4 regions of the Pseudomonas sp. Marseille-QA0332 genome follow, and region 1 is predicted to be linked to each of the others. Evidence: riboswitches for the same ligand, from Rfam matches in the RefSeq annotation. Region 1 holds a riboswitch; each other region holds the start of a gene.
What was found. A riboswitch is a leader RNA that binds a small molecule or an ion and turns the genes downstream of it on or off. The one in region 1 is predicted to bind cobalamin.

Region 1 (7,619 bases):
GGTTTTGCACCTGCATCGGATTGGCCAGGCGCAGGCTCGGATAATCGTCCGGCAGCCGTTCGGCGGTTTCGGCCAACAGCGCCAGGTGCGAGTCGCCGCTGCACAGGATCACCAGGTCCGCCGGTGTCTGGCCGAGATCGGCAATGCTGTCATCCGGCACGAAGCCGCCGGGCTGGGTCCGCAGCAGGTGCATCGATCAGGCCTCCAGGGCCTGGCGCAGGCGCGCCTCGAGCAGCGTCGCATCGAGTGCCTGGCCGATCAGCACCAGGCGTGTGACACGTGGCTCGTCCGGCCCCCAGGCACGGTCGAAGTGCTTGTCGAAACGTGTCCCCACGCCCTGGATCAACAGGCGCATGGGTTTGCCGGGAATGGCCGCGAAGCCCTTGGCGCGCAGGATGCCGAACTCCACCACCAGGCCCGACAAGGCGTCGAGCAGACGACGCTCGTCGGCTGGCGGAAGGTCGATGGAGATCGAGTCGAAAGCGTCGTGGTCATGCGCGTCATGGCTTTCGTCATCGTGGTGGCTGTCATGATGGGTACGCCGCGCGTCGATGTGCACCTCGGACTCGGCGCCCACCCCCAGCAGTACCTCCAGCGGCAGTCGGCCACTACTGGCCTCGATCACCTTGACCGCCGGCGGCAGTTCCTCGAGCACTTCGGCACGGACCTTGGCCAGGCCCTCGGCGTCGATCAGGTCCGCCTTGTTCAGCACCACCAGGTCGGCGCTCGCCAGCTGGTCGGCGAACAGCTCGTGCAGTGGCGACTCGTGATCCAGGTTCGGATCGAGCTTGCGCTGGGCATCGACCTGCTCGGGATAGGCCGCGAAGGTGCCGGCGGCCACGGCAGGACTGTCGACCACCGTGATCACCGCGTCGACCGTACAGGCATTGCGGATTTCCGGCCACTGGAACGCCTGGACCAGCGGCTTGGGCAAGGCCAGGCCGCTGGTCTCGATGAGGATATGGTCGAGATCGTCACGCCGGGCAACCAGCTCGCGCATGACTGGGAAGAACTCCTCCTGCACGGTGCAGCACAGGCAACCATTGGCCAGCTCGTAGACGCGCCCGCTGGCCTCCTCCTCGGTGCAGCCGATGCTGCACTGCTTGAGGATCTCGCCGTCGATGCCCAGCTCGCCGAATTCGTTGACGATCACGGCGATCCGCCGTCCCTGGGCGTTATCCAGCATATGCCGCAGCAGCGTGGTCTTGCCCGAGCCGAGAAAGCCGGTGACGATGGTGACGGGAAGCTTGGCCAGTGTTTTCATGTCGATGCCCTTGGCAGGATGGCGGGCATGCGGGACGACAGGCCCTGGCGCCATGAGGCCGGGCTGGCTCGTCACCGGGTCACCCCGCCCGGTTGAAGTCGCGAACGTGTCGAGGCAGGTCTCCTGGCTTGCACCTACCAGCCCTGGCCGGTCGGACCAGGCCTTCCCGCGCTTGCGTGCAGTGGCCCGGAGGGTCCTGTTGCGGTGACTACAGTTGCGGGGGCAGCCGCGGCTTCTACCGCGTTCCCGTCTTAGCTCCGACGCAGGTCGGAGAACCTCGAAGCGGCAAGGCTACGCAGTGCCCGGCGAGCGGTCAACTTCGAGCGACCCTCGCGCTGCGATCGGCGCGTCCGGCGCTCGCTCGGCGTCGGTGTCCGACTACCGATTGACGGCGCCCCGGGCGCGTGGTCTGCTACGCCATCGCGTCAAGCGGCCCTGCCAAGGGTGAAACGGGAAACCGGTGCGTCACGCGCCCCTGCGGGCCGGACGCCGCCGGTGCTGCCCCGCAACGGTCAGCGAGCGAAACGTCAAGGCCACCGTGTCCTGCCGACACGCGAAGGCGACGTTTCCAGGAGCGATGCTCCTGCTCGCCAGCCCGCAGATCGGCCTGACGCCCCTGGGCTTTGTACGAAAAGTCGCCGAGCGGCGATCAGGCAAGGCGAAAACAGGCGAGCAAGCGGAGCTTACTGTTGTAAATGAACATTCCGAGCCTGTTTTCAACGTAGCCTGATCGTCGCGTAGGCACTTTCGTATAAAGCCTGGAAAACCCGCGCTGGGCAGGCGCTCGCTTCGGCCTGGAGCATTGGCCCGGCCATGCCGCGCCTGCTCGTCATCCGCCACCCAGCAGAGGAAAGCGTTCATGCCCACCGCCGAGACGGCCTGGCCAGGAATCAGGCTGTTCGCCGGATTCGGTTGCCGCCGAGGCTGCCCGGCCGATCTTCTGATCGACCTGCTGCGATCGACCCTCGAGGCGCATGCGCTGCCACTGCGGGCGCTCGAAGGCCTGGCCAGCATCGACCTGAAGATCGGCGAGCCGGGGTTGCTGATGCTGGCCGCACGCCTGGACATACCGTTCGAATGTTTCGGCAGCTTGCACCTGGCCGCTTTCGAAGCCTCCCTGAGCCATCGCTCCAGCGCTGCCTGGCGGCACACGGGCTGCTGGGGCATCGCTGAAAGCGCAGCGCTGGCCGTGGCCACGCGCGCATGCGGCTCGGCCCAATTGCTGGTGCCGCGCCAGAGCGCTGGCCAAGCGACGCTGGCATTGGCCTGCAATGCCCCTTTTGCCAGATAATGGCCGCTTTGCCTGCAAGGACTTTTCATGACGGTCTACTTCATCGGTGCCGGCCCCGGCGACCCCGAACTGATCACGGTCAAGGGGCAGCGGCTCATTCGTCGCTGCCCGGTGATCATCTATGCCGGTTCGCTGGTTCCAGCCCAGGTGCTCGAGGGGCACCAGGCCAGCACGCTGATCAACAGCGCCGAACTGCACCTGGAGCAGATCGTCGAGGCGATGCGCGATGCCCACGCCCAAGGCCTGGACGTGGCGCGGGTACACAGCGGCGACCCGAGCCTGTATGGGGCCATCGGCGAGCAGATCCGGCATCTGCGAACACTGGGAATCGACTACCAGATCATTCCTGGCGTCACCGCGACAGCTGCCAGCGCCGCCCTGCTCGGCTGCGAACTGACCCTACCCGACATCGCCCAGACGGTGATCCTCACGCGCTATGGCGACAGCTCGCCAATGCCCGAAGGCGAGGCCCTGGCAGACCTGGCCAGACATCGCAGCACGCTGGCCATCCACCTGGGCGTGCGGCATCTCGAGCGCATCGTTGCCGAGCTGCTGCCGTTCTACGGGCGTGACTGTCCTGTCGCGGTGGTGCATCGGGCAACCTGGCCAGACCAGGACTGGGCCAGGGGCACGCTGGCGGACATCATCGAACAGGTACGCGCCAAGGGATTTCGGCGCACCGCGCTGATTCTGGTCGGCCACGTCCTGGGGGACGCGCCCTTTTCCGAATCCGCCTTGTACCGCGCCGGACATGCCCATCTCTACCGGCCCGGCTAGGTTTTTCCGCACTCGCCGGATGCCCTGTCACAGTGTTCGTGCGGGAAGTCGCCGAGCGGCGCCCAGGCAAGGCGAAACCAGGCAGGACGACGCGCTCACGCTTGGTAGACGAGCATTCGAGCCTGCTTGCAACATGGTGTGATCGCCGTTCAGACACTTTCCCGCACAGCCCAGGCCGCGGCCTCTATGGCCGCATGGCGCCGACCTGGCGCAGAGCCCCCGGCCAGCCTCGGCGTTCCTGGTGGCCTCTGCCCGGCGCGGTAACGATCTCGGCCGGCGAATAATTTGTAGGATTTTTCTACAAAACCGCCCTTCTTTTTCAACATTTCTATGCTAGCCATTATCAATACCGCGGATTCGACGTATCGTGCGCCGCACTGTAAGCAGTTACTGACAGATAGTTTCCTGGATAACTCGGGAAACGGATGAATTTCCGACAGGAGTTTCTCATGACAACTGTGCTGGTGGTGGACGACCACCCCACCGTGCGCCTGGCGGTACGCATGCTGCTCGAGCGCGAACGCTTCATCATCGTCGGAGAGGCCTGCGACGGCAGCGAAGCCGTGACCATGGCCCGCACGTTGAAGCCTGACGTGGTGATCCTCGACATCGCGCTGCCCAAGCTCGAAGGCATGGAAGTGATCAAGCGCCTCAAGCAGATGGAACCGCCGCCACGCATCATGGTGCTGACCGGTCAACCGGCCGACCTGTACGTGCGCCGCTGCCTGGATGCCGGCATCGCGGCGTTCGTCAACAAGGACGAAGACCTCGATGCGGTAGTGTTCGCGTTCAAGGCGCTGCTCAAGGGCTATTCGACCTTTCCGCAGATGTCGGTCAACAGCAATACCTTGGAAAGCGAGAACGACCGACTGGCCAGCCTTTCCAACCGCGAGGTGGAGGTCTTGCGCCGGCTCGCACGCGGCGAGAACAACAAGCACATCGGTGAGCGCATGAACCTCAGCGCCAAGACCATCAGCACCTACCGAGGCAGGATCATGGACAAGCTCAAGACCGAATCGCTGGTGGAAATGGTCGACCTGGCCAAGCGCAACCAGGTGACCTAAGCCTCCATGCGAGCCCTCGCGCTGCTCCTGCTGTTGAGCCAGCTCGCATGCTGGCCGGCCCTGGCGCTGGACTTCGAACCCCGTCACTTGCTGGGCCGCTCGCTCAGCATCGTCCGGCCCCTGGACCTGCCACCGGAGGACCGGCAATGGCTCGCCCAGCGCAAGGTGCTGGTATTGGGCAGCTCACGCCCCGACTATCCACCGTTCGACATCAATATCAGCCGCCAGGACTACGAAGGCATCAGCGCCGACTACGCTGGCCTGGTCAGCCAGTTGCTCGGCATCCCCATCGAGGTACGACGCTTCGCCGATCGCGGCCAAGCCATCGCGGCGCTGCACGCCGGGCAAATCGACCTGCTCGGCAGCTCCAATGCGTTCGAGGCCGCCGACGCCCAGCTGATGCTCAGCCAACCCTATGCCGACGACTTGCCCGTGCTGGTCACACTGCCTGATCGATCGCTGGGCACTGCCCATGACCTGGCCGGCCTGCGCCTGGCCATGGTCGACCACTACCTGCCTCACGATCGAGTCCGCGCGCTGTACCCCAATGCCACGCTGATGCCGCTGAGTTCGACACTGGCGGGGTTGTCGGCCGTGCTGCTGGGCCAGGCCGATGCCTACCTGGGCGATGCGATCAGCAGCGACTACCTGATCGCCAAGAGCTACCTGGGCCAGCTGCGCATCGATCACTTCGTGCAGGCGCCCCGCGAATCCTTCGCCTTCGCCCTGTCGCAGGAGGCCACTCGCCTGCGCAGCCTGCTGGACCGAGCGCTGGCCGCCATCGGCGACAGCGAGCGACTGAACATCCTGCGTCGCTGGACCAGCGGCACCGCACGCACGCTGCTCGAACAGCAGACCTCGGCTCTGACCCGCGAAGAGCGCCGCTGGCTGCGCGAGCATCCCACCGTCAAGGTATTGGTGACACCCACCCTGGCCCCGCTGACCTTCGAAGACGACCAGCAGCGACTCAGCGGCATGACCATCGACCTGCTCGAGCGGATCAGCCTGCGCACCGGCCTGCACTTCGACATCCAGTCCAGCGACTCGGTACAGGCCATGGTCGACCAGGTAGCCAGCGGCCAGGCGGACCTGATCGGCGCGCTGGGCTATGGCGACGAACGCGCCAAGCGCTTGCTCTATACCCGCCCCTACCTGGTCAGCCCGCGGGTCATCGTGACCCGCAGCGATGCGCCGCGGCCAGCGCTACCGCTGCGCCTGGGCGGCCAGCGCGTGGCCTTGCTGCGCGGCTCGCCACTGACCCCGGCGCTGCTGGCGAACCATCCCGGCGCACGCGTGGTGGAAGTGGAAAACCCGTTGCGCATGATGGACGCGGTAGCCAGCGGTCGGGCCGACCTGGCGCTCAGCTCGCAAGTCAACGCCAGCTACTACATCAGCCGTCTGTTCAAGGATCGGCTGCGCATCGCTTCGCTGTACGGTGACGACCCGGCCATCGCCGCCTTCGCCGTGGCGCCTGGGCAACCCCAGCTGCAAGCGATCCTGGACAAGACCTTGCTGGCCATCGCCCCGGAGGAAATGGAACAGTTGCTCGGCCGCTGGCGGACCAATGCGCTGGTCGGCGCCAGTCCGTGGCACGACTACCGCACCATCGCCTTGCAGATCCTGGTGTTTTCCGCGCTGTTGCTGGCCGGCGTGGTGTTCTGGAACAGCTACCTGCGCCGGCTCATCCAGCAGCGGACCGAGGCCCAGCAGGCGCTGCAGGGCCAATTGGCGGTGACCCGCGACCTGCTCGAGCAACTGCGCCAGGCCAAGGACAACGCCGAACAGGCCAACCGTGCCAAGAGCAGTTTCCTGGCCATCATGAGTCACGAGATACGCACACCCATGAACGCCGTGATCGGCCTGCTAGAACTGGCCCTGCAGGACAGCGAGCAAGGGCGGCCTGATCGCGCCTCGCTGCAGGCCGCGCATGACTCGGCGGTCGGTCTGCTGGCGCTGATCGGCGACATTCTCGACATTTCGCGCATCGAGTCCGGCCACATGACCCTCCAGCCGGTGCCCACCGACCTGGTGGAGCTGGTTCGTTCGACCTTGCGGGTGTTCGAGGGCAATGCCAGGGTCAAGGGCCTGCGCCTGCATGCCAGCCTGCCATTGGCCCCTGCCTGGGTCCAGGTCGACCCGTTGCGGGTCCGACAGGTATTGTCCAATCTGCTGAGCAATGCCATCAAGTTCACCGACCAGGGCCATGTCCAGGTCAACCTCGTCCTCGCTGGCGTGCCGCCGGGGCAACCGTTGCCGGTGCATCTGCAGATACGCGACAGCGGCGTCGGCATCAGCGAGCAGGACCAGGCGCGCCTGTTCAAGGTCTTCGCCCAAGTCGCCGGTGAGCGGGCCCAGCAAGGCGCTGGCCTGGGGCTGGTGATCAGCCGGACCCTCTGCGAGCTGATGGGCGGAAGCCTGCACTTGCAGAGCGTCCAGGGCGTCGGCACGCAGGTCGACGTGCACCTGTTGCTCGAGACGGCCTCCCCGGCCCCTTCCTCGCCAGCGCCGGCCAGTGCCGCGGTTGCCGGCATGCCCCTGCGGGTACTGGTGGTGGATGACTACCCGGCCAGCCTGATGCTGCTGGAGAAGCAACTGGCAAGCCTGGGTCACCAGGTGACCGTTGCGCAAGATGGCGAGCTGGCCCTGGAGCACTGGCGGCGTGAGCGTTTCGATCTCGTGCTCACCGACGTTGCCATGCCGCGGCTCGATGGCCATGGCCTGACCCAGCGCATCCGCCAGCTGGAGCGCGAGCTGGAACGGCCCGCCTGCATGATCATCGGCCTGACTGCCAACGCCCAGGCCGAGGAACGTCAACGTTGCCAGGAGAGCGGCATGGACGACTGCCTGTTCAAGCCCATCGGTTTGCAGACCCTGCGCGCCCACCTACCCTCGCCCACGTTGCCGTCCGGGCCGGACAGGCAAATGGCGACCAGGCCCAGCGGGTTCGACCTCGGACAACTGCGCCACCTGACCCAGGACGACGAAGCGCTGGTCCAGCGCCTGGTGCGGCAGTTGGCCCAGAGCAACGCCGACGATCTGCAGGCCTTGCTCGAGCTTGGCGAGCAGCCTGACAGCCAGCCGTTGCGCCAACTGGTGCACCGCATCAAGGGTGGCGCCAAGATGATCAAGGCGCGCGGAGTCGTGGCCGACTGCGAAGCCATCGAGCAAGCTGAAGCGTCCGCGTCGATCGGTACGCTGCTCGATAACCTCAAGGCGAGCCTGC
Region 2 (7,619 bases), 300 kb from region 1:
CTTTTGGAAAAAGCAGGGCTTCGAGGTGGTCGACATCGAAGACGATCCGCTGTGGCAAACCACGCACATGCACCAGCAGCTGGTGGCCTAGCCGGTCGGCGCGGATCGTCCTGCCTGTCACAGGCCGCCGCTGAGCGGGTACTCGATCGCCAGGCGAATCTGGTCGCCGTCCAGCTCGGCCTGGGCCGTGTCACCCCTGTGCACGTTGTGCCGCAGCGAGAAGGCCAGGCCCTTGGCCTTGCCAGCCTGCACCACGTAGCGCGCCTCCAGGTCCCGTTCCCAGTGCTTGCCATCCTTGCCATAGCCGAGGTAGGCATAGCCGCCAGTGGGATCGACGTGGCTGCCATCGATGTCGAAACCGCGTACGTACAGCGCGGTAAGGTTCAGCCCAGGCAGGCCGAAGGCGCCCATGTTCAGGTCGTAGCGCGCCTGCCAGGACTTTTCGTTGGGAGCATTGAAGTCCGACATCTGCACGGCGTTGCCAATGAAGATCGCCCCGCGAGTAACGTAGTCGAACGGCGTGTCGCCATCGACGTGCTGGTAGCCCAGGCTGAAGGCATGCGGGCCTTGGCTGTAGCGCGAGACCAGGCTCCAGGTGGTGTTGTCGATGCGTCCGGACAGCGCCTTGCCTGTATCGGTGGTGCGATACAGGTTCAGGTCCAGGCTCAGGCTGCGCAGATCGTCCAGCGGGTACACGAAGGTGCCGCCCAGGTAGTGCTGGTTCCAGCTGTCCTGGTAGCGCGAAGTGTAGAGGCTGGCGTTGACGCTGCTCGAGGGGCTGTACACCGCGCCAGCCAGGTCGAAGCTGTCGCCCTTGCGGCCGTTGGAATAATTGACCACGAAGCCTTGGTCATGACTGCTGGCGTTGCGGTCGGTGCTTTCGGTGAAGTGGCCGGCGACCAGCTTGAGCTTGTCGATCTCGTTGCTGACCAGGAACAGGCCGGTGGCGGTCTCGGGCAGCAGGCGGCTGTCGGACGAGCTGAACACCGGGGTCTTGACCCGTTGCTCGCCATAGGACAGCACAGTGTCGGATAGCCGCAGCTTCAACGCCGCGCCACCACGGCCATACTGGCTCTTTGGATGGCCTTCGTTATCCAGGCCAAGCAGGCGGGCCTTGCCGGCACGGCCACCACCGCTGTCGAGCTGCATGCCCAGGTAGGCATGAGCATCGACGCCCACGCCGACCAGGCCCTGGGTGAATCCGGACTGGAAAGTACCCATCAGGCCATAGGCCCATTCCTCGGCCTTGCCGTTACGATCGGCGCGCGGCTTGTAGGCATTGCGCGCGCCACTGTTGCGGCCACCGTGGCGGTAGTCGCGCTGGTCGAACACCGTGCGATTGAGCAGGTTCCAGCTGCTGTCCTCGAGCAGGCCGCGCGCCTGGGATTGCGCCGAATCGGCCACGGCCAGGGGGGTGAGGCCCAGCAATGGCAACGCCCAGGCAAAGCGGTGACAGAGTGCGCTCATCGGCCGGTCTCCAGTCGCTGCAGTTGCGCGGCCAGGCGGGCCTTGGCCCGCGCTGGCAAGCTGCTCGGCACTGCGCCAGTGGAAGGTCCTGGCTGGCCGACCTGGATCAGCATGACCATGCCCATGGCCAGGTGCGGGATGCACTGGATGCCATACAGTCCGGGCGTGGCGAAGCGGTATTCGGCGGGCTGGTTGATGTTGCTCTTGAACGTTGGCGCCGCTTCGGGCCAGAGGCCTGGCAGGCTCGCTGCGTTATGCCCGCTCTGGGTCGGCACGAAGCGCACGCTGTCGCCTGGCTCGATACGCAGGTGATCCGGTTCGTAGACCATGGCACCGTCGGCGCCGCGGTTGAGCATCTTCACTTCATGGACGTCGCCCAGCGCCAGCGGCGCGAGCAGCGAACAGGACAACAGCAGGGCAAGGCGATGCAGGCGCATGTCTTCCATTCCAGGTTCAAGGGGCGCGGAAACGCAGGATGCGCGCGCCGTCATAAGGGTCGGTCAGATAGTGGGCGTGGACACCGAAGGTGCTCAGCAGCCGCTCCGGCGTGAGGACGTCGTGTGGCTTGCCGAGCGCGACCAGGCGGCCCTTGTCGAGTACCGCGAGGCGGTCGCAGGTCAGCGCCTGGTTGAGATCGTGCAAGGCGATCAGCGTCGTCACCCGCAGGGCCTGGATGCGTTGCAACAGGCTCAGCTGGTGCTGGATGTCCAGATGATTGGTCGGCTCGTCGAGCAACAGCACCTTGGGGCGCTGGGCCAGCGCCCTGGCGATGTGCACACGTTGGCGTTCGCCACCAGACAGGCTGCTCCAGGTTCGCTGGCGCAGGTGCAAGGCATCCAGGTCGGCCAGGGCCTGGTCGACGATCGCGGCGTCCTCGGCGGTGAACGGCGCCAGCGCCGATAGCCAGGGGGTGCGCCCGAGCGCCACGGCATCGTGCACGTTCACCGCATCATGGGTGTCGGCCTGCTGCTCCACCAGGGCCAGCGCCTGGGCGATCTGGCGGCGCGGCAGGCGCGCCAGCGGCTGGCCCAGCAGCTGCACCTGGCCACCATCGGGCTGGCGCAGGCCGGCCAGCAGCTTGAGCAGGGTCGACTTGCCCGATCCATTGGGGCCGACGATGCCTAGGGTCTCGCCTGCCTGCACGGACAGTTCGATCCCGTAGAGCAACTGGGTGCCACGCACTCGATAGCCCAGCCCCTGGCAAGCGAGTGGCGCGGTCGGGGTCGCGGGCATCATGGCAGTCATCGCGGACTCCTGCGGCTGACCAGGATCAGGGCGAAGACGGGCGCGCCGATCAGCGCCGTCACCACGCCCACCGGAATCACCTGGCCGGGAATCAAGGTTCGGGAAAGCACGTCGGCGGCGATCAGAAACAGCGCGCCGCCCAGCGCGCTGGCCGGCAGCAGGCGACTGTGGCCGGGGCCCAGCAGCAGGCGCAGGGCATGGGGGATCACCAGCCCGACGAAGCCGATCGCACCGACGATCGACACCATCACCGCGGTGACCAGCGCGGCGCAGGTGATCAGCAGCAGCTGCACCCGGCGTACGGCAATGCCCAGCGAAGCGGCCGAATCGCTACCGAAGGTGAACGCATCCAGCGCGCGTCGGTGCCATAGGCACATGGCCAGGCCGGCGCCGGCCACCGGCACGGCCAGCCATACCGATGGCCAGCGCACGCCACTGAGATTGCCCAGCAGCCAGAACAGGATTCCGCGCGCTTGCTCGGCGCTGGCCGACTTGGTCACCAAGAACGCGGTCAAGGCATTGAACAGTTGCGAGCCGGCGATTCCGGCGAGGATCACCTGGGCATTGCCGTTGGCTGGGCCGCTGGCACGGGCCAGCAGCAGGACCAGGGCAAAAGCGGCCAGCGCGCCGAGGAACGCGCCGCCTGATAGCGACAGCGCGCCGGCGCCCAGACCCAGCAAGGCGACCAGCACCGCGCCGGTCGACGCGCCAGCGGACAGGCCCAGCAGGTACGGCTCGGCCAGCGGATTGCGCAGCAGCGCCTGCAGGATCACGCCGCAGGTCGCAAGGCCCGCGCCGCAGGCGGCAGCCACCAGGGTCCGGGTCAGCCGGTAGTTCCAGACGATGCCTTGGTCGATCGGATCGACCAGGTAGCCGGCATGCCACAGCTGGTTGGCCAGCACCTGGTAGATGACCGTGGGCGTCATGCGGGTTTCACCGATGCCGATGCCCGCCAGCAAGGCCAGCGACAGGGCACCGAGGACCAAGGCGGCACGAATGAACAGGCGCATCATGGCTGTGGCGCTTTACCCGAGGAAAATGCCGCGGCGAGCGTCTCCAGGCCGCTGAACAGACGCAGGCTGGCCTGCATGGCATGGGCGTCGAGCACGATGATGCGGTCGTGTTTCACCGCGTCCATGTTGCGTGTCACCGGATCGTTGCGCAGGAATTGCAGTTTTTTCTGGAAGTCATCGGCAGGGAAGCGGCGACGGTCCATGCGCGCGATCACCAGCCAGGTAGGGTTGGCCTTGGCCAGGGTTTCCCAGCCGACGGTAGGCCATTCCTCATCCGACTCGACGACATTGCGCACCCCAAGACTCTGCAGCATGAAGTCGGGAATACCCTTGCGTCCCGCGACATAGGGGTCGATATCCAGGTCGGCGCTGGAGAACCAGAACAAGGCAGTGGTGTGGGACAGGTCCTTGCCGGCGAGGCTGGCCTTGGCCTTGGCGAGCCTGGCCTGCAGCGCCTGGTTGAGCGCCTCGCCACGATCCTGCACGTCGAAGATCCGTGCCAGCTGGCTGATGCTGCGGTACACGGTCTCGATCTGGAACGGTTGCAGGCGGGTGCCGTCGGCGCCGACCAGGTTGTCCTTGCCCTCGCAGTCGGAAGGCATGAGGTAGGTCGGGATATTCAGCTCATGGAATTGTTCACGGGTGCCGACCACTCCCTGCGCACCGACCATCCATTCCAGCTGCACCGCCAGTAATTGCGGGCGCTTGCCGATCACCGCCTCGAAACTCGGATCGTTGTCGGCCAGGCGTTCGACCTTGGCATCCTGGGCCTTGTACTGCGGCAGCACATCGTTGAACCACAGCGAGGTACCGACCAGCTTGTCGCCTTGGCCCAGGGCGTAGAGCATCTCGGTGCCAGCCTGGCCGATCGTGACGACACGCTGCGGCGCCTGCTGGAAGGTCAACGACATGCCGCAGTTATCGAGGGTCAACGGATAATGGGTACTGGCCGCCTGGGCCAGGCCGGTGGCGCCAAGCGCGGCGAGCAGGGTGACGAAACGGGGCAGCATGTGGGGCGATCTCCTATCGTGGGTGCACGGGACAGACGCACGGACAGGCATCGCCAGCCACACGCCCATGACGTGTGGCTGCACCCTGGACGGGTGGAGATGGCCATCCCGGACACCCCGCCGGTTGGTGAATGCGTGCCGGCAGGTCTCCTGACTGATGCGTCATGGCCCGACTTCGCCTTCCCGGGAATTGACCCAGTGGCATCGCTGAAGTGGGCTCGGCACCTACAGTTGCGGGGGCAGTTCCGTTTCGCTGCATACAGGCAGCCACGGATTCCCTGTTAGTTCCTTGACGGAAACCGGCGGCGGCATCTTAGACGGGCCAGGCGCATCGCGACAAGCCAAATGCACCTGTCCCAGCCCGTGGCACGCCGCCAGGGTTCAGAAATACTTCAGCCAGGCGATGTCGCGCCGGCGCGCCTTCAGCCGGGCAAACCAGCGCACGGGCAGGTACAGGACCACCGCCAGCGACACCGCGCCCAACCAGACCGCACCTACACTGTCGAAGCCGTAATAGTCGCCCTGGTCGAGACCGAACAGCGCGACACACACCAGGTAGAGCAGCTTGAGCACATACAGATGCAGCAGGTAGAAGAACATCGGCGCGGCCCCGAAGACCGCCAGGATGCTGATCCAACGCGTTTGCCCGCATCGCTCGAAGGCCCATAGCAGGAGCAGGCCGCAACCGAGGGTCAAGGCCAGGAACAGCAGCGAAGGCGGGTACTTGGTGATGTTGAGCAAGCTCATCAGCGTCTGCATGGTGTCGGCATGGACCTGCCAAGGTGCTTCGCCGTAGCCGTTGAGCAGACGCAGGAACAGAAACCCGGCCAAGGCGGCGGTGCCGGCCAGCAGCAGCCGCTTCTGGCGAAGGCCAGCCTGGCTGGCGCGGCCGAACCAGGGGCCAAGGCAATAGCCCAGGGCGATCACTCCGATCCATGGCAGGACCGGATAGGAAGTACGCAGGCGCAAGCTCTCGGAAACTTCGAGCCAGCCACGGTCATGCAGGATGGCCCATGGCACATGCATGGCCGAGCCGGACGGGAAGTGCAGTCCGTCGAGCAGGTTATGGCCGGCGACGATGGCCACGCCGAGCGCCAGCAGCCACCCGCGAGGCAGCCAGACCAGCGCGGACAGGGCGATCATGCTCAGGCCGATGGCCCAGATCACCTGCATGTAGATCACGCTCGGCGGCAACTGGAAGGTCCATGCGAAGTTCACCAAGGTGAATTCCAGCAACACCAGAACCAGGCCACGCTTGAACAGGAAGGCCGAGACATCCCCACGGCCCTGGTGCTTCTCGCCGTACAGCCAGGCCGACAGGCCGGTGAGCAGGACAAAGACCGGTGCGCAGAGGTGCGACAATGTCCGGCTGAAGAACAGCGAAGGCTCGGTGACGTCCACGGCCATCGGATCGCTGACCTGGCGATGCAGGAAGAAAGTCTCCCGGACATGGTCGAGCAGCATGAACACGATCACCAGGCCGCGCAGGGCATCGATGCTTTGCAGGCGTTGGGTGACGAGGGTCGAGGTAGGTGGGGGAGTGGCGCTTAGGCTTGTCATTGGAAGATCGCGGGCAAGAATGGAGATAATTGAAACGTTATCTTATAACTAATTTCATTTGACGGATAGACCCTGACGGGGTTGGGCTGCAATGTGGCCGTGTCGGAGCCGCCGCAGCATCGGATCGGCCGCGATAGGGCGCGCAGCGACCCAGGGGCGGGCAAGCGACAGAGTCTTGAACCGGGATATTCGCAGGGTTTGAGGGGGCCGCATCGCGGGCTATCGCGGCCGCTCCGGCGCGGACGAAGCGGTACGGTGGCCGTTCACCACCCAGCGTCGCGGATCGGCGCCCCGGCTATGGTCGCGCCTACACACCGCGCCGGCGCGAAACGCGCGCTTCGATGTTCCTGCGGCCAATCAGCAGTGGAGGTTTCTCCACCACCGGATCCTCGGCCAGCCACTTGTACATCACCAGGCAATCCACCAGGCCGAGGGTGGCATGACGATAGGCACGCGGCAAACGCCCGACGGTCTCGAACCCCAGCTTGCACCACAAGGCCACGGCCACTTCGTTGCTGGCGACCACGCTGTTGAACTGCAGGGCCAGGAAACCTTCCTGGCGGGCGAGCTTCTGCGAATGCTCGCAGAGCAGGCGCGCCACGCCATGGCCACGCGCCTGCTCGCAGACCATGTAGCCGCAATTGCCGACATGCGCGCCAGGGCCGGCGGCGTTTGCCTTGAGGTAGTAGCTGCCGAGCAGTTCGCCGTCCTGCTCGGCGACGAGGGTCCGCAAGGGCACGTCCAGCCATAACTGCCGCGCCTGGTCGAAAGTCATGGCAGGATCCAGCGCATAGGTTTCCCGGGCGCGCACGACAGCCTCGAAGGTCGGCCAGAACAGCTCGAAATCGGCTGCGGTCATGGGACGGATGTGAATCATGGTGGCTCCGATCGAACAGGGGGCGCCAGTCTGTGCGGCCCAGCGCCCGCCTGCAAGAGGGCAGGCGCCGACGCTCGCTCAGCCTTCGCGCTTGTCGATGGCATCCAGGGCGCGGGTGGAATAGACGAGGGCAGCCCCAGCGTTGAGCGCGACGGCCACGCCCAGCGCCTCGGCGATCTCCTCGCGCGTGGCACCCTGTTTCACCGCCTGCTGCGAATGTACCGCGATGCATCCATCGCAACGGGTGGTCACCGCCACCGCGATGGCGATCAGCTCGCGCGTCTTGGCGTCCAGGTGGCCGGTCTTGGCCCCCGCGCCGCTGGCGGTCACATAGCCGGCGACAGTGTCCGCAGACAGCTGCCCGAGTTGTTCGACGCCGGCCATCAACTGCCTGCGGTAGGTGTCCCAATCCATCATGCTCATCGTCTGTGCCTCGAAATCGACCAT
Region 3 (7,619 bases), 340 kb from region 1:
CAGCTGCCGGCGCAGGTTTTTCCAGAGAGGCAAGGCGCCACGCCTGACGCAGCGCGGGCCGGTGCACAGAAACACGTGCCGGGCGTGCGCAGGCACCTGTGTCCAGCCGGGATCGCTGGCGACCGTGCTGACCTCTTCGCAAGGCAGGTGCCGGGCATGCTCCTCGATGCTGGCACAGGCCATGCGCGCATCCAGTCCACGCCGCCCAAGGGCCTGGGCGGTGATCCAGACTCGCGGCTGGCCGGCATGCGCCCGGGCCAGGCAACCCAGCTCGTCACGCAGCCAGTCGAGGTAGGCCGCATCGCAGGTTGGTTCCAGGTCCACCACCAGCAGGCGCTCCACCCCCTGCGCGAACGCGTCGCGCAGGGCAGCCCACAGCTCGTCGAAGCTCTCGAGGGTATCGATGATGTCCTGGCCTGCGTGGTCGCCACGCAGTTGGCGGATCTGTGCGGCAAAGGCCTGGCCGCCCGAACCGCGGCCCAGGCCAGGCCCGACGAACAGTACACGGTGGTAGCCCATGCTCGCGCTCATTGGAAAACGTAGGTATAACGCAGCTCGGCGGTGAACGGCCGGCCAAGGTTGTCGACGTTGCTTGCTCGACTGGTCACGTAATCACGGTCGAACAGGTTCTCCAGCAACAGGCCCACGCGATGCTGGCTGGCCTTGTCGAGGTAGCCGTAGACATCGGCATCGACCACCGAGTAATGACCGTAGTCCACGCCCCTGGAGCTGACCACGTCGCCGATGTAGCGAATGGCGCCGCCTGCCCCCCAGGTACGATCCGCGGACTCGTAGCCGATCCGCGAACGGGCGAAGAAGCCTGGCACGTCGTTGAGCGTCGCCCCGCTGCGCGACTCGCTCAGATTGCGTGTCATGTCTGCCTGCAGGCTCCATCGATCGTTGAGCTCGATCCTCGCATCGGCTTCGAAGCCGCGCACTTGCACACGCCCTTGTCCGTTCACCCATTGCGCGCCATCGAGCGTGATCAGGTCGGTGATCTTGCGCTTGAACAGCGTGACACTGACGCTCGATTCACGGGCGAACAGCCGTCCGTGATAATCCAGCCCGATTTCGGCGTTCCGGCTTTTCTCGGGCTTGAGATCGCGGTTGCCGATCTCCTCGCCAGGCTCGTTGACGAACAGCTGCTCGGCGTTGGGCAGTTTGTAGGCCGTACCGTACTGGCCGCGCAATTGCCAGTCGTCGCTCAGGTCGTAGAGCGAAGTCAGCATGCCCACCGTGGCGCCGTTACCTCCGCTCATCGCTTCATGGCGTACGCCGATGCTCGGGTGCCAGGCCGGCAAGGCGGCGATCCGCGGACGCAGTTGCACGTACAGGGCATGGGCCTGGGCCTTGTTGTCGTCGATCACCAGCACGTCATCCTGCCCTTTGAACCACTGGCTGTCAGCGCCCAACACCAGCACATGCCCGCCATCGAACTCGGCCTTGCCTTCGGCTTGCAGGCCCCAGTCGGTGAAGCCCCAGTAGTCTTCATGGTTGACTACCTTCCGGCCGCCACCGGCGCGATTGTCGATCCGGGTATAACGTGTATCCCAATCGTTGACGTGCCCTTTGAGGAAGTAGCTCAGGCGCTCGTCGATACGCTGCTCGAAGGTGGCCGTGGCGATCTGCTGCACACGATCGTTCATGGTCTTGCGGTTGTTGACGGGCCGGGCGAAGTCCAGGTTGGCGTCCGCATACTGGTAGAACAGCTCGAGGCGCGCATCATCGCCGAAGGCCTGGATCGCCTTGCCACCGAAAGTGCTCACTTCATAGCCTCGCTGCCTGTCGCTGACGTTGCCGGCAAGGTCGCGGTTGCGAAATGGCTGATAGCCATCGGAGACATCGTGGCTGACGTAGGCCAGCAGGCCCAGGTCGCCGAAGCCATTGGCAAGGACCCGCTCGATCCGTGCCGCTGACGCATTGCCGCCGACGCTATCCAGCCCCAGGTCGATCTGCCCCGAGGCCTGGCGGCTTTGCGGGCTGCGCGTCACGATATTGATCACGCCCGACACGGCCTGGGTGCCGAACAGCAGGCTCTGGCCACCCTTGAGCACTTCGATGCGCTCCACTGCGCTGGCCGGCAAGGTATCCAGGTACAAGCCACCGTAGAGACGATTGTTCAGCCGCACGCCATCGAGCAGGACCAAGGTATCGTCGTTGCGTCCACCCAGCAGCGAATAGGTGCCGTAGTCGAACGGGCCATTCTTCGGCGCGATGTAGAAACCGGGGATGAACATCTGCATCACTCGGCTGATATCGGCGCCTGGCCCGGCACGCTCGATCTGCTCGCGGCTGACCAGCTCCACCTTGCTGCCGTACTGGGCCATCGCGGCCACCGTGGTGGATTCCACGGACGGCGCCGAGACAATCTGCTGGTCAAGCGTCAGAGCATCGTTTTCAGCCAGCGCCAGCGGGCTGAACAGGCAGCCCAGGGACAAGGTTCGGGCCGTGAGGGAGAAACGTGAGGAACGAATCACAGCAATCATGCTCTTCTCGAAAGTGACTTTCGCAGAAGCACGCAGGAGCAGGAATCGCGCACGCGCCAATACCGGCCCATGCCCGCCCACCGCAGGTGTTTGCCATAGAAGCTCCAGGCCGGTCTCCGGGCTCACGAGGCTCGATACCATCACCTTCCCATGGCCAATTGGCCACAGTGGTCTGTCGAAGGCATCACTCGCATACCGTTGCGGGGGCAGCACCGGACTGGCTCGAAGAGCGTACCGGTTTCCCGTTTCACCCCATGCGCGGCGGCATGGGGCACCTGGATCGAGCGGCATCTGAACACCCGCATCGGTTCTGCGTCAAGAGTGCCAAGGCATTGCCGCATACGACCGGCAGAACGAAAAACCCTCATCGGCTTGTGGTAGCTTGAGGTTTTGCCCTTTCCAGGAGACCCGATGCTCAGCGCCCTGCTGTTCGACCTCGATGGCACCATGACCGATACCGATACCCTGCACCTGCAAGCCTTCCGCCAGCTGCTGCACGCGCATGACGGACGCACGCTGAGCCAGGCGCAGTTCAACGAGCAGATCAGTGGCCGCGCCAATCGCCAGCTGTTTCCCGCACTGTTTCCCCAGGCCAGCGCCGCCGAATGCCAGGCGCTGGCCGAACGCAAGGAAGCCCTGTTTCGCCAGCTGTCGCCCCGCCTCGAGCCCCTGCCCGGCCTGCTGCGCCTGCTGGCCCATGCCGAGCGACGCGGAATCGGCATGTGCGTGGTGACCAACGCCCCACGCCTGAACGCCGAGCACATGCTCAGCGCCATGGGCCTGCGCCAGCGTTTCGAACACGTCCTGGCGGCCGAGGACATGTCCCGTCCCAAGCCCGACCCCTTGCCTTACCTCACCGCGCTGCAGCGGCTCGGAGCCAGCGCCACGCAGGCACTGGTGTTCGAGGATTCCCTGCCCGGCGTGCGCGCTGGTCGGGCGGCAGGCGTGTTCACCGTGGCGCTGGCGACCACCCAGCAGCCCCAGGACCTGCTGGCGGCAGGCGCCGACCTGGTGGTCGCGGATTTCGAGGATTCGCGATTGTGGAAGGTAATAGACCGCATGGAGTCTGAAGGCTAGGCCAGGCTACGAAAAGACTTTAGGCATCCGGGAGCCATCCTCCACCTCAGGCCGGTTCGCTGTCCCGTCGCTTTTCAAACCTTCGTCGCTTGAAGTAGCGGCGCGCAAGCCCTGCTGCGATATTGCAACAGCCAGCCTCGCCCCGAAGGCTGCGATGCCGATCCGATCTGGGCGGTACCGGAGCCGTAACGCTGACGCAGCAGGCCACCGCAAAGCAGCAGCCCGGCGCCACCGGTCACGTTCGATGATGGCTCCCTGAGCGTCGTGGCATGGTTTCGTACAAGCCGCGATGCGGCCCATACCACTTGCTACTGAAAGCCCATGGTCAGCGAGCGTCAGGCATTTACATCGCCCCGCGCAACATCTCCACCACCTGCCGATGCAACACCGGATCCCCACATGCCACCACGCACCCCCCGTGCTGGGCCGTGCCGCCATCCCAGGCAGTGATCACCCCGCCCGCGCCTTCGATGATGGGCATCAGCGCCTGCACGTCATAGGGTTGCAGGCTGGCCTCGACGATCACGTCGACGAAACCCGAGGCGAGCATGCAGTAGGCATAGCAGTCGCCACCGTAGCGCATCAGCCGTGCCTGGCTGGCGACGGTTTCGAAGGCGCTCTTGCGCGCTGGGGTGTCGAACATGTCTGGAGTGGTGCACATCAGGGTGGCCGAAGCCAGGTCGGCGCAAGCGCGAGTCTTGAGCGGCGTGCCGCTGCGCCAGGCACCTTGCGCGGTGCCGATGAAGCGCTCGCCGGTGAATGGCTGGTTCATCACGCCAAGCACAGGCCGGGTGCCATCGTTGAGCGCGATGAGCGTGCCCCACAACGGCAGGCCGGTGATGAAGGCGCGGGTCCCGTCGATCGGGTCGAGCACCCAGGTCAGCGGACTGCTCCCGAGCGCGACGCCCTGCTCCTCGCCAAGGATGCCGTGTGTCGGATAATGCTGCTGGATCAGCGCACGCATGGCTTGCTCGGCGGCCTTGTCGGCCACGGTGACCGGGTCGTACAGCCGCCCGCCCTTGTCCTCGACATCGAGGCTGGCACGGAAATACGGCTGGATCGCCGCCGCGGCAGCCTCGGCCAGGCGCTCGGCGAAGGCGCGGTACTCGTCGGTCTGTTCAGGCGTCAGGGACATGGGCTTGGCCTCGTTCGGGAAAAGGGCTCGCATCATACCCGAGTCGCCGCGCTTCGAAGCGCATGCCGCGGGCTCGGCGGAGGACCAAGGAAAATTCGCTTCCATGGACAGCAACGGATACAGCGAAATCAGCAGCAGCGTAGCCATCGACAGATCGAACAGCAGCAGCCGGCGCGGGTCTGCAGCATGCGGCGATGACTACCACGTTGGTGGTGCAGCCTCGGGCCAGGTATGTAAGGCACATTGTGCAGTCGGCGCAATCCGCTTTGCTTGTGGCTTGCAGCTTGCGCCAAGTCCACTACCATGGCGGCCTGTTCAATCGGAATCAAAGCCCATGACCTTGACCATCCGTCCCGCCCGCCGCAGCGATGCCGGGCAAATCCTGGCCTTCATCACTGAACTTGCCGAATACGAGCGTGCCCGGCATGAAGTCATCGCCAGCGTTGCCGACATCGAACGCACCCTGTTCGACGAAGGCGCCAAGACCAGCAGCCTGATCTGCGAGCGCGACGGCGAGGCCATCGGTTTCGCCGTGTACTTTTACAGCTACTCCACCTGGCTGGGACGCAATGGTATCTACCTGGAAGACCTGTACGTCACGCCCGAACAGCGTGGCGGCGGTGCTGGGCGCGAGCTGTTGCGGCATATCGCCCGAGAAGCGGTGGCCAATGACTGCGGTCGGCTGGAATGGAGCGTGCTGGACTGGAACGAGCCGGCAATCGGTTTCTACAACGCGATGGGCGCCGAACCGCAGGATGAATGGATTCGCTACCGACTGACGGGCGAGAAGCTGCTGGCGTTCGCTCGAGGTTGATCTGGTTCGGCAGGCTTGTCGCTTGCCGGTTCTGGATCCTGACGGCGGCCACTGCCACGCAAGCCAAGCTTGCGGCCCCATCGATGGGTAGTTGCAAGGCCGGCCGCCCTGCGCAGGAGCCGTCGCCGTGCCGCGACTGGGCGGCGAAGCGGCTTCAGGCAACCTCTTCCATACCTCAACCGCTGTGACAACCGGTGCATCACGGATTATTCTTACCTGGCATCTTCTCTTGGTTCGATATGTGAGCGCCGGATATGAAAATCGATGACATGGACGCCTTCGTGGCCGTCATCCGTTGCCAGTCGACCAATCTCGCCGCCGAAGCCTTGCAACTGACCCAGCCGGCGATCACCCGACGCATACAGAACTTCGAGCAAGACTTGGGCGTGACCTTGCTTGACCGCAACACCAAGCCGCTCAAGCCGACCTCCATGGGCTTGAGGGTGTATGAGCAATGCAAGGCCATCCTGCGGGAAATCGACGCCCTGCGCGAGCTGGTGGCCAACGACGGCGCGCCTTCAGGCACCTTGCGTCTCGGGGTGCCACAGACCTTGGGCGATGTGGTGCTGCTCGAGGCCCTGGCGCAAATCCGCACGGCCTATCCGCAACTGCGCACCCAGATCACCAGCGGCTGGGGCAGCAGCTTGATCGCGCGCATGGAGAACGGCGAACTGGATGCGGCGGCGGCGCTGTTTCCGCCGGGCAAGATCTTTCCCGAGGGTATCGCCAGCCAGTCGGTGGCAAGGATGGCGCTGCGCGTGGTCACAGCCAAGGGCAGCGCCAGCAAGCGCAGCTACAAGCTGCGTGACTGCCATGAGCGCGGCTGGGTGCTCAACCCTGACGGCTGTGGTTTCCGTGCCGGCCTGCAGCGGGCGCTCAGCGAACAGGGCCTGTCGTTGTCGATCAATCTGGAAACGTTCGGCACCGAGCTGCAAATGGGCCTGGTCGCCAACGGCCAGGGCCTGGGTCTGGTACCCGAGCCTCTGCTGGAAGCCAGCCGCCACCGGAGCGAGCTCGATGTGCTGACAATCAGCGACTTCAAGCCACAAGTCGATCTCTGGTTGTTCCATCCGCGCTACCTGGGCAACCTGCAGGATCCCGTGGAACTGTTCGGCAAGGTCACCGCCCAGCGTTTGCAAGGATTGTCGTAAAATCAAAAATAAACATTTTATAAATCGACTTTATTCTTCAATTAGATAATTAATATATAACATAAAAGAATTTCACGAAGCACACTCATACGAATACGGTATATCGAATCGTACCAGGCCCTTTAGCCCGGACGGCCACCCACTGTATTCGCAGGAATGAATGTGCAATGAGTCGCCTCCCATCCGATAGCGCCCTGGCCGAGCTTACCCAAGCCCTGGCCGCCAATGCCGAACGCTACGACCGTAACGGCCAGTTCCCCCACGACAACTTCACCCTGCTGCGCCAGCACGGATTGCTCGCTCTCACCGTGCCATGTGCCCTGGGCGGCGGTGGCGCCGACCTGGCCACGGCGCGCCGGGTGATCGCCGCCGTTGGCAAGGGCGATCCCTCCAGCGCACTGATTGTGGCCATGCAGTACCTGCAACACTCACGCTTGCAAGATGAAGCACGCTGGCCCGAGCGCCTGCGCCTGCAGGTCGCCCGCGACGCGGTGACCAACGGCGCATTGATCAATGCGCTCCGGGTTGAGCCTGAACTGGGCACGCCGGCTCGCCGCGGCCTGCCAGCCACCTTGGCCCGAAGAACCAGCGAAGGCTGGCGCCTGTCCGGTCGCAAGATCTACTCCACCGGCAGCCATGGGTTGACCTGGTACCTGGTCTGGGCGCGCAGCGACGATGCCGATGCGTTGGTCGGCAGCTACCTGGTCCACAAGGATACCCCCGGCATCCACATCATCGAGGACTGGGATCATCTGGGCATGCGCGCCTCCTGCAGCCATGAAGTACGCTTCGACGGGGTGCTGATCCCGTTGGATCATGCAGTCGCCGTCAGCCCGGCCAGCGCGCCGCGCCCGGAACTCGATGGCAAAGGCCTGTTATGGATGTCGGTGCTGCTGTCGGCACTCTACGATGGCGTGGCACGGGCCGCGCGCGACTGGCTACGTGAATTCCTGCAG
Region 4 (7,619 bases), 980 kb from region 1:
CACAGATACCGATCAGCTTGCCGCCATAGCGCAGGTGGCGAGCAATGGCCTGCTCCCAGCCGCGCGCGCGCAACTGTGCCAGGTCGGCGCGCACGCTCTTGGAGCCAGGCAGGATGATCAGGTCGGCGGCCGGGATCGGCTGGCCTGGCCCGATGAATTGCAGATCCACCTGCGGGTGCAGGCGCAACGGGTCGAAGTCGGTGTGGTTGCTGATGCGTGGCAGGACCGGGACGATCACCTTGAGCAATGGGCCATGCTTGACGGCCTGGCGCGCGTCGATGGCATCTTCGGCCTCCAGGTGCAGGTCGGTGACGTAGGGCAGCACGCCGAGCACCGGCTTGCCGGTACGCTGTTCGAGCCAGTCCAGGCCCGGCTGCAGCAAGGCGATGTCGCCGCGGAAGCGATTGATGACGAAGCCATGCACCCGTGCCTGCTCGCTGGGCGAGAGCAGCTCGAGGGTCCCGACCAGATGGGCGAAGACCCCGCCGCGGTTGATGTCGGCCACCAGGATCACCGGGCAGTCGACGGCTTCGGCAAAGCCCATGTTGGCAATGTCGCCAGCACGCAGATTGATCTCGGCGGGCGAGCCGGCGCCTTCGACCATGACCACCGGGTAGGCCTGGCTCAAGCGCTGGTGCGAGGCCAGCACCGCCTGCATGGCGATGGCCTTGTAGTCGTGGTAGGCGACCGCGTTCATGCTGGTCACCGCCCGGCCGTGGACGATCACCTGGGCACCGGTATCGCTGTTGGGCTTGAGCAGCACCGGGTTCATGTCGGTGTGTGGCGCCAGGCGGCAGGCCTGGGCCTGTACCGCCTGGGCCCGACCGATCTCGCCGCCGTCGGCGGTCACGGCGCTGTTGAGCGCCATGTTCTGCGGCTTGAACGGCACCACACCGACACCCTGGCGCAGCAGCCAGCGGCACAGAGCAGTCACCAGCGTGCTCTTGCCGGCGTCGGAGGTGGTGCCTTGCACCATCAAGGTGGTCATGTCGATTCCTTGTCGAAGGCTTCCAGGGCTTGGCGCAGGCGCTGCCAGTGCGCGGGCTCGGCGGGCAGGCCCAGGCGCACCGCCGCCGGCTCGACGAACAGGCGCACCAGGATGCCGCAACGGGCCAGGTGCTCATGCAAGGGTGCGGCCAGGGGCGTGGCGATGTACTGGAACAGATCGCAGCTTCCCGTCGGCGGCAACCCGCTGTCGCCAAGCAGCGCGGCCAGCCGCCGGCTCGCCTCGGCGCAGCGCTGGGCCTGGAGCCGATGGCGCGCGACATCGGCCAGGCACGCCTGGCCGACGATGCGTGCCGGCCCGCTGACGGTCCAAGGCCCGAGGCGCTCGGCCAGACGGGCCAGCAAGGCCTGCTCGGCGACGACGAAGCCCAGGCGCACGCCGGCCAAGCCGAAGAACTTGCCGAACGAGCGCAACACGATCAGCCCGGGCCGGTCGGCCTGGCCCGCCACGCTCTGCTCGGGCGTGCTGTCCATGAACGCTTCATCGACCAGCAGCCAGCCGCCACGGGCGGCCAGCCGGGCATGCCAGTCGAGCAGCCGCTCGCGTGGCACGCGCCGGCCGGTCGGGTTGTTGGGGTTGACCAGCAGCAGCACATCGAGGTTGTCCAGCTCGGCGTCGACCTGCCCATCGCGCAGCTCCAGCAGCGCATGCCCGGCTTCTCGCCAGGCATGCGGATGCTCGGCATAGCAAGGCGACAACACGCCGACACGGCTGCGCGCACGCAAGTATGGCAGCGCCTGGATGGCGGCCTGGGAACCGGCCAGTGCCAGCACCTGATGCGCTCGATAGTAGTCGCGGGCGGCCTGCTCCAGGCCATCCTCGGTTTCCGGCAGGCGTGCCCAGGCGTCCGGCGGGATCGGCGGGATCGGGTAAGGCCAGGGCGCCAGGCCGCTGGACAGGTCGATCCAGCGCTCGCGCTCGATGCCGTACTGGCGCACCGCGCCGAGCAGGCGTCCACCATGCTCAATCAAACAGATGACTCCCCAGGCAGATCAGCAACAGCCATAGCCAGACGCCACGGCGCACCAGGTTCCAGCCACGCTCGATCGACCCGGCATCGGCCACCGGCCCCTGGCCCAGGCGCGCGCGCTCGTGGAGCTGGCCATGGTAGATCGCCGGGCCGCCCAGCTCGACGCCCAGGGCTCCCGCCCCCGCTGCCATCACTGGTCCGGCATTGGGGCTGTCCCACAAGGGCGCCTGGCGACGCCAGCAGGCCAGCGCCAGGCGCGTCTTGCCGAGCAGTGCGTAAGTCAGCGCCACCAGCCGCGCCGGCAGGAAATTGAGCACATCGTCGATGCGCGCAGCGGCCCAGCCGAAGCGCTCGAAGCGTTCGTTGCGATAGCCCCACATGGCATCGAGGGTATTGCTCAGGCGATACAGCACCACGCCGGGCGCCCCGGCGACGACGAACCAGAACAGGGCGGCGAACACCGCGTCGCTGCCGTTTTCCAGCACCGACTCGGTCGCCGCCCGCGCCACCGCCGGCTCGTCCAGTTCCGCGGTCTCGCGGCTGACCAGGTAGCCGACCCGCTGGCGCGCCTGCGCCAGGTCGCCCTGGCGTAGCGCCTGGGCCACCGGCAGCACATGCTCGCCCAGGCTGCGCATGCCCAGGGCGCAGTACAGCGCCAGCGCATCGACCAGCCAGCCGATGCCCGGCAGCCAGGAAAGGATCAGCACGACCAGGGTCAGCGGCACCACGGCGATAAACCAGGCCGTGACACCGTGGCTACGCCAGCCGCGCCCGCCAGCATTGAGGCGTTTTTCCAGGCGACTGGCCAGCCGTCCGAACGCCACCAGTGGATGATGCCGGCGCGGCTCGCCAAGCAAGGCGTCCAGGGCCACGCCCATCACGACCAGCAAGGCGATGCTCATGGCTGGCTCCCCCACTGGTTTTCATACACCAGGGTCTCGAGCGCACGCTCCTCGGCCCAGTTCTCCAGCACCAGCATCGGCGCCGGGTAGAAAGCCTCGACCGGCCCCAGGCAGAGTATCGCCACCGGCTTGGCCCCGCTCGGCATGCCCAGCAACTGGCCGAGCGCCTGCGGATCGAACAGCGAGACCCAGCCCATCCCCAAGCCTTCGGCGCGCGCTGCCAGCCAGAGATTCTGGATGGCACAGGCCAGCGAAGCCAGGTCCATCTCGGGCAGGGTTCGGCGCCCGAAGACATGCGCCTCGCGCTTGTCCATCAGGGCCGCGACCAGCACTTCGGCGCACTCGGCGATGCCTTCGACCTTGAGTTTCATGAACTGCTCGGAGCGCTCGCCCAGGGCCTGGGCAGTACGTATGCGCTCTTCTTCAACCTGGGCCTGGATCCTGGCGCGCAGTGCCGCGTCGCTGATCCGGATGAAACGCCAGGGCTGCATCAGCCCGACGCTGGGCGCCTGGTGCGCCGCGGCCAGCAGGCGCGCCAGCAGCTCCGGTGGCACCTGCCCGCTGCGGAAGTGACGCATGTCCCGGCGCTCGCCGATGGCTCGGTACACCGCTGCCCGCTCGGCAGCACTGAAAGCCTGGTCGTTCATGGTCGCAACAGCGCCGCCGTCGCGTCCGGATTGGAAGGGAAGTAGAAATGCACGTAGGAAGCGACCAGCCGGCCAAGCCGGTAGACCGCCTCGGCGCCCCGTCCACCGTTGGGACTCTGGCCGCGGGCGACAGGTTGCAACGGGGTCTCGGTCAGCGAATGGTGGTAGGTATGCCCGCGCAAGGTGCCTTCCTGCAGTTCGACCGCTTGCAGGGCCAGGGCGGCGAGGCGCTTCTGCATCACGGCCTCGCCAGGCAGCAAGCCAAGCAGCCCGGCGCGCTCGCCGGCCACATCGGTGAGCCCGTCGAGCAGGTAGAGCATGCCCCCGCATTCGGCCAGCAAAGGTTTGTTCTGGGCATGGTGGTCGCGGATCGCCTCGAGCATCGGCACGTTGGCGGCCAGCGCCTGGTGATGCAGCTCCGGATAGCCGCCAGGCAGGTAAAGGCTGTCGACCCTCGGCAGTTGCCGATCATGCAGCGGCGAGAAGAACACCAGCTCGGCGCCCAGCTCGCGCAGCAGGTCGAGATTGGCGCCATAGAGAAAGGCGAAGGCCTCGTCCCGAGCGATCCCGATGCGCACGCCGGCCAGGGCTGGCACGGGCGTGTGCGCTAGCGGCGCCTGGAACGCCACCGCAGGCGGCAACGTCGCATCGCAGCTGGCGCCAAGGGCATCGGCGGCGGCGTCGAGCCGTGCATCCAGGTCGTTCAGCTCGCTGGCCTGCACCAATCCGAGGTGGCGACTGGGCAGTTCGATGCCGCGCTCGCGTGATAGGCCGCCGTACCAGCGCAAGCCCTCGGTCAGGCTGCCTTCGAGCAACTGGGCATGGCGCAGGCTGCCGACCCGGTTGGCCAGGACCCCGGCGAACGGCAGGTCGGCCTGGTAGCGTGCCAGGCCCAGGGCCAGCGCACCGAAGGTCTGGGCCATGGCCGTGCCATCGATGACGGCCAGTACCGGAACGCCGAAATGACGTGCCAGATCGGCGCTCGAGGGGGTGCCGTCGAACAGGCCCATGACCCCTTCGATGAGGATCAGGTCGGCCTCGGCGGCGGCCTGCCACAGGAGCTTGCGGCTTTGCTCGGCGCCCACCATCCACAAGTCCAGCTGGCGCACCGGCGCGCCACTGGCGCGCTCCAGGATCATCGGGTCGAGAAAGTCCGGCCCGCACTTGAACACCCTGACCTTGCGCCCGAGGTTGCGGTGCAGGCGGGCCAGGGCGGCGGTCACGGTGGTCTTGCCCTGCCCGGAGGCAGGCGCGGCAATCAATACCGCCGGGCAGTGTCGCGTCCGGCTCACAGTTCGATGCCTTTCTGCGCACCGATACCGGCCTGGAAGGCATGCTTGACCATGCCCATCTCGGTGACCGTATCGGCCAGTTCGATCAGCTGCGGCTTGGCGCCGCGACCGGTGACGATCACATGCTGCATGGGCGGCCGCGCCTGCAGGTCGCCCAGCACCTGATCGAGGTCGAGATAGCCATGCTTGAGCGCGATGTTCAGCTCGTCGAGCACGACGAACTGGATCGACGGATCCTGCAGCATTTGCCGCGACACGGCCCAGGCAGCCTCGGCCGCGGCGATATCGCGTTGGCGGTCCTGGGTTTCCCAGGTGAAGCCCTCGCCCATCACGTGGTAGCGCACCTCTGGCGCGAAACGCCGAAAGAACAGCTCTTCGCCAGTGCTTTGGCGACCTTTGATGAACTGCACCACGCCGCAGCGCATGCCATGCCCCATGGCGCGGGCGAGCATGCCGAACGCCGAGCTGCTCTTGCCCTTGCCGTTGCCGGTCAGCACCAGCAGCAGGCCGCACTGGTTCGGGGCGTTGGCGATACGCTCGTCGATCACCGCCTTCTTGCGCTGCATGCGCGCCAGGTGACGTTGGTCACGGTCGGTGGATTCGCTCATCGAAGTTCTCCGCAGGCTGCCGCCACACCGACCGGCCAAGACAGGCGAGCAGTACCAGGAGGCGACAGATGAATGGCTGGCTCATGGAGAACGCGCAGGGGCTGCGACCAGCGTCGCAGGGCTCCGCACATCACCCTCCGTGATGCCGTTGGCAGTGACAGGCCGGTCTCCGGGCTTGCGAAGGGGTGTTGGCCCAGGCTCACGCGCCTTCCCGGGGCGATGCCCAGTGGCCGTGCGCGAGCTCGATTCGCTTACCGTTGCGGGGGCAGCGCCGGACTCACGCTGCAAGAGCGTCCACCGGCTTCCCAGTTTCACCCTGCCGAGCGGCGGCTCGCAGGGCACCTGAAACACGCGGCGAAGGTTAGAGGGTTGCTGGCGGAGCGTCAATGGACGGCGAGCGGCAAGTCGAAGCAGACCGAGTCGCCTTGGCCAGCGACTCCATCTTCAAGACCGGCGCCGGAGCGAGCTCGACACGATCGGCTTGCGGCTTGCGGATCAGGGATTCTGGGCCAGATGGCCGGATGGAATGATCCGCTTGGCCTGCAGGTAGGCCTTCTGCCAATAACTGTTGGACAGGTAGTCCAGTCGTACCGTCCCGCCGGTACGCGGCGCGTGAACGAAACGTCCTTCGCCGACGTAGATACCGGCATGGCTGACCTGCGAGCCGCCGTTGGTGGCGAAGAACACCAGATCACCCGATTGCAGGGCACCCATGTCGATGGTAGGCGCGCGCATGCCGATCATCTCGCGGGTCGAGCGCGGCAAGCTGATGCCGGCGGCGTCCCGGTAGACATAGCCGATCAGGCCGCTGCAATCGAATCCGGAGTCGGGTGTGTTGCCGCCCCAGCGATAAGGCGTGCCGACCAGGCCGATCGCCCGGAACAGCACGTCCTCGGCCACGGGTGAGAACGACGGCGCGGCATGGACGGCCTGGGGCTTGGGCATGGGGGCCGGCGCGGGGGCCGGTGCCTGGCTGGAGCAGGCAGCCAGCAAGGCTGCCAGGGAAAGGAATGCGAAGCGCGCCAACATCGCCATGATTCAGAGCTTCCTGTCTGAGCCGTTCGGGCAATAGCCGAAAAGAGTTGAGAAATTAGATTAGACGCTTTCTGTAAATACGCACAGCGGCGAGCTTTTCAGCACCGCCGCCGTGGTTGGACCATGACCTTTGTCGTCAGTTGCGTGCGAGGTTGGTCGGCGCCATGGCCAGGGCGCGCTTGGCCTCGATGAAGGTCTTGCTCCAGTAGCGATCGCCCAGGCTGTCGATGCGTACGCCACCGCTGCGACGGCTGCTGGAGTGAATGAACCGGTTGTCGCCCAGGTAGATGCCGGCATGACTCACGCGTCCACGGCCATTGGTGCTGAAGAACAGCAGGTCACCTGGCTTGAGCTTGTTGCGCGAAACCTTGGGGGCGTCGACCTTGATCATTTCGCGGGTCGAGCGCGGCAGGTCCATGCCGGCCTCTTCGCGGAACAGGTAGCCGATGAAACCGCTGCAGTCGAAGCCCGACTGCTCGGAGGTACCGCCGAAGCGATAGCGCGTACCGATCAGTTCCTTGCCACGCTCGAGAATGCTGTCGGCGAGCATGGGCAGCTGATACGGCTTGCTGGCGCTGGAGAACGGTTCCACTTCGTCTTCGGCCGCTTCTGCTTGCTCGCCGAACACGGTCGATGCGGAAGCCTTGGCCGGGGTATGCAGCTGTGCAGTGACCGGGGGGTGATCCTGGGGCTGGGAAACCGGGCCTTGAGCCGCGCAGCCAAAAAGCAGGGTCACGAGTGCAAGTGGCACGAGGGGTGCGAAGCGACTGAGCATGGGCACGACCGTGTCTGTGTTGATAGAAAGGCTCGCACTATGCCTTTGAGAAAATCTATTTGCAAATTTTATGGAAAAAAATGTGACTTTTCTGTCAGCTCGCGTTCGAAGGTTTTTTTGCGGTCCTACCAGCCCAGGGTTTCCTTGAGAAACGGGATGGTCAGCTTGCGCTGCGCCTGCAACGAGGCCTGGTCCAGACGCTCCAGCAGGTCGAACAGCGCGCTCATGCTGCGAGTGCCTCGGGTCAGGATGAAGTGGCCAACCTCGTCGGTCATCTGCAGGCCGCGTCGTGACGCCCGCAGCTGCAAGGCGCGCAGCTTGTCTTCGTCGCTCAACGCACGCATCTGGAAGATCAGCGCCAAGGTCAGTCGCGACTTGAGGTCG

Region 2: another riboswitch for cobalamin. It lies ahead of ACY8GK_RS06090 (ABC transporter substrate-binding protein); the one in region 1 lies ahead of ACY8GK_RS04845 (cobalamin biosynthesis protein).
Region 3: another riboswitch for cobalamin. It lies ahead of ACY8GK_RS06255 (TonB-dependent receptor plug domain-containing protein); the one in region 1 lies ahead of ACY8GK_RS04845 (cobalamin biosynthesis protein).
Region 4: another riboswitch for cobalamin. It lies ahead of cobO (cob(I)yrinic acid a,c-diamide adenosyltransferase); the one in region 1 lies ahead of ACY8GK_RS04845 (cobalamin biosynthesis protein).

Annotation. Positions count from the first base shown of each region.
Region 1 covers NZ_CM143106.1:982,972-990,590, reverse strand. Annotated here, with positions in the region: gene cobN (cobaltochelatase subunit CobN) at 1-193, opposite strand, end outside; gene cobW (cobalamin biosynthesis protein CobW) at 197-1,264, opposite strand; cobalamin riboswitch at 1,361-1,559, opposite strand; cobalamin riboswitch at 1,675-1,889, shown strand; gene ACY8GK_RS04845 (cobalamin biosynthesis protein) at 2,124-2,555, shown strand; gene cobM (precorrin-4 C(11)-methyltransferase) at 2,583-3,332, shown strand; gene ACY8GK_RS04835 (response regulator transcription factor) at 3,782-4,396, shown strand; gene ACY8GK_RS04830 (transporter substrate-binding domain-containing protein) at 4,403-7,619, shown strand, end outside.
Region 2 covers NZ_CM143106.1:1,287,416-1,295,034, reverse strand. Annotated here, with positions in the region: gene ACY8GK_RS06115 (GNAT family N-acetyltransferase) at 1-91, shown strand, start outside; gene ACY8GK_RS06110 (OprD family porin) at 118-1,467, opposite strand; gene ACY8GK_RS06105 (pseudoazurin) at 1,464-1,904, opposite strand; gene ACY8GK_RS06100 (ABC transporter ATP-binding protein) at 1,921-2,712, opposite strand; gene ACY8GK_RS06095 (FecCD family ABC transporter permease) at 2,709-3,725, opposite strand; gene ACY8GK_RS06090 (ABC transporter substrate-binding protein) at 3,722-4,735, opposite strand; cobalamin riboswitch at 4,859-5,054, opposite strand; gene ACY8GK_RS06085 (DUF1624 domain-containing protein) at 5,117-6,295, opposite strand; gene ACY8GK_RS06080 (GNAT family N-acetyltransferase) at 6,603-7,172, opposite strand; gene ACY8GK_RS06075 (carboxymuconolactone decarboxylase family protein) at 7,251-7,595, opposite strand.
Region 3 covers NZ_CM143106.1:1,326,528-1,334,146, forward strand. Annotated here, with positions in the region: gene ACY8GK_RS06250 ((2Fe-2S) ferredoxin domain-containing protein) at 1-519, opposite strand, end outside; gene ACY8GK_RS06255 (TonB-dependent receptor plug domain-containing protein) at 528-2,486, opposite strand; cobalamin riboswitch at 2,577-2,780, opposite strand; gene ACY8GK_RS06260 (HAD family hydrolase) at 2,898-3,563, shown strand; gene hisN (histidinol-phosphatase) at 3,907-4,698, opposite strand; gene ACY8GK_RS06270 (GNAT family N-acetyltransferase) at 5,033-5,512, shown strand; gene ACY8GK_RS06275 (LysR family transcriptional regulator) at 5,767-6,663, shown strand; gene ACY8GK_RS06280 (acyl-CoA dehydrogenase family protein) at 6,831-7,619, shown strand, end outside.
Region 4 covers NZ_CM143106.1:447-8,065, reverse strand. Annotated here, with positions in the region: gene ACY8GK_RS00045 (cobyric acid synthase) at 1-988, opposite strand, end outside; gene cobD (threonine-phosphate decarboxylase CobD) at 985-1,977, opposite strand; gene cbiB (adenosylcobinamide-phosphate synthase CbiB) at 1,970-2,878, opposite strand; gene bluB (5,6-dimethylbenzimidazole synthase) at 2,875-3,525, opposite strand; gene ACY8GK_RS00025 (cobyrinate a,c-diamide synthase) at 3,522-4,817, opposite strand; gene cobO (cob(I)yrinic acid a,c-diamide adenosyltransferase) at 4,814-5,425, opposite strand; cobalamin riboswitch at 5,569-5,786, opposite strand; gene ACY8GK_RS00015 (C40 family peptidase) at 5,921-6,460, opposite strand; gene ACY8GK_RS00010 (C40 family peptidase) at 6,597-7,235, opposite strand; gene hda (DnaA regulatory inactivator Hda) at 7,361-7,619, opposite strand, start outside.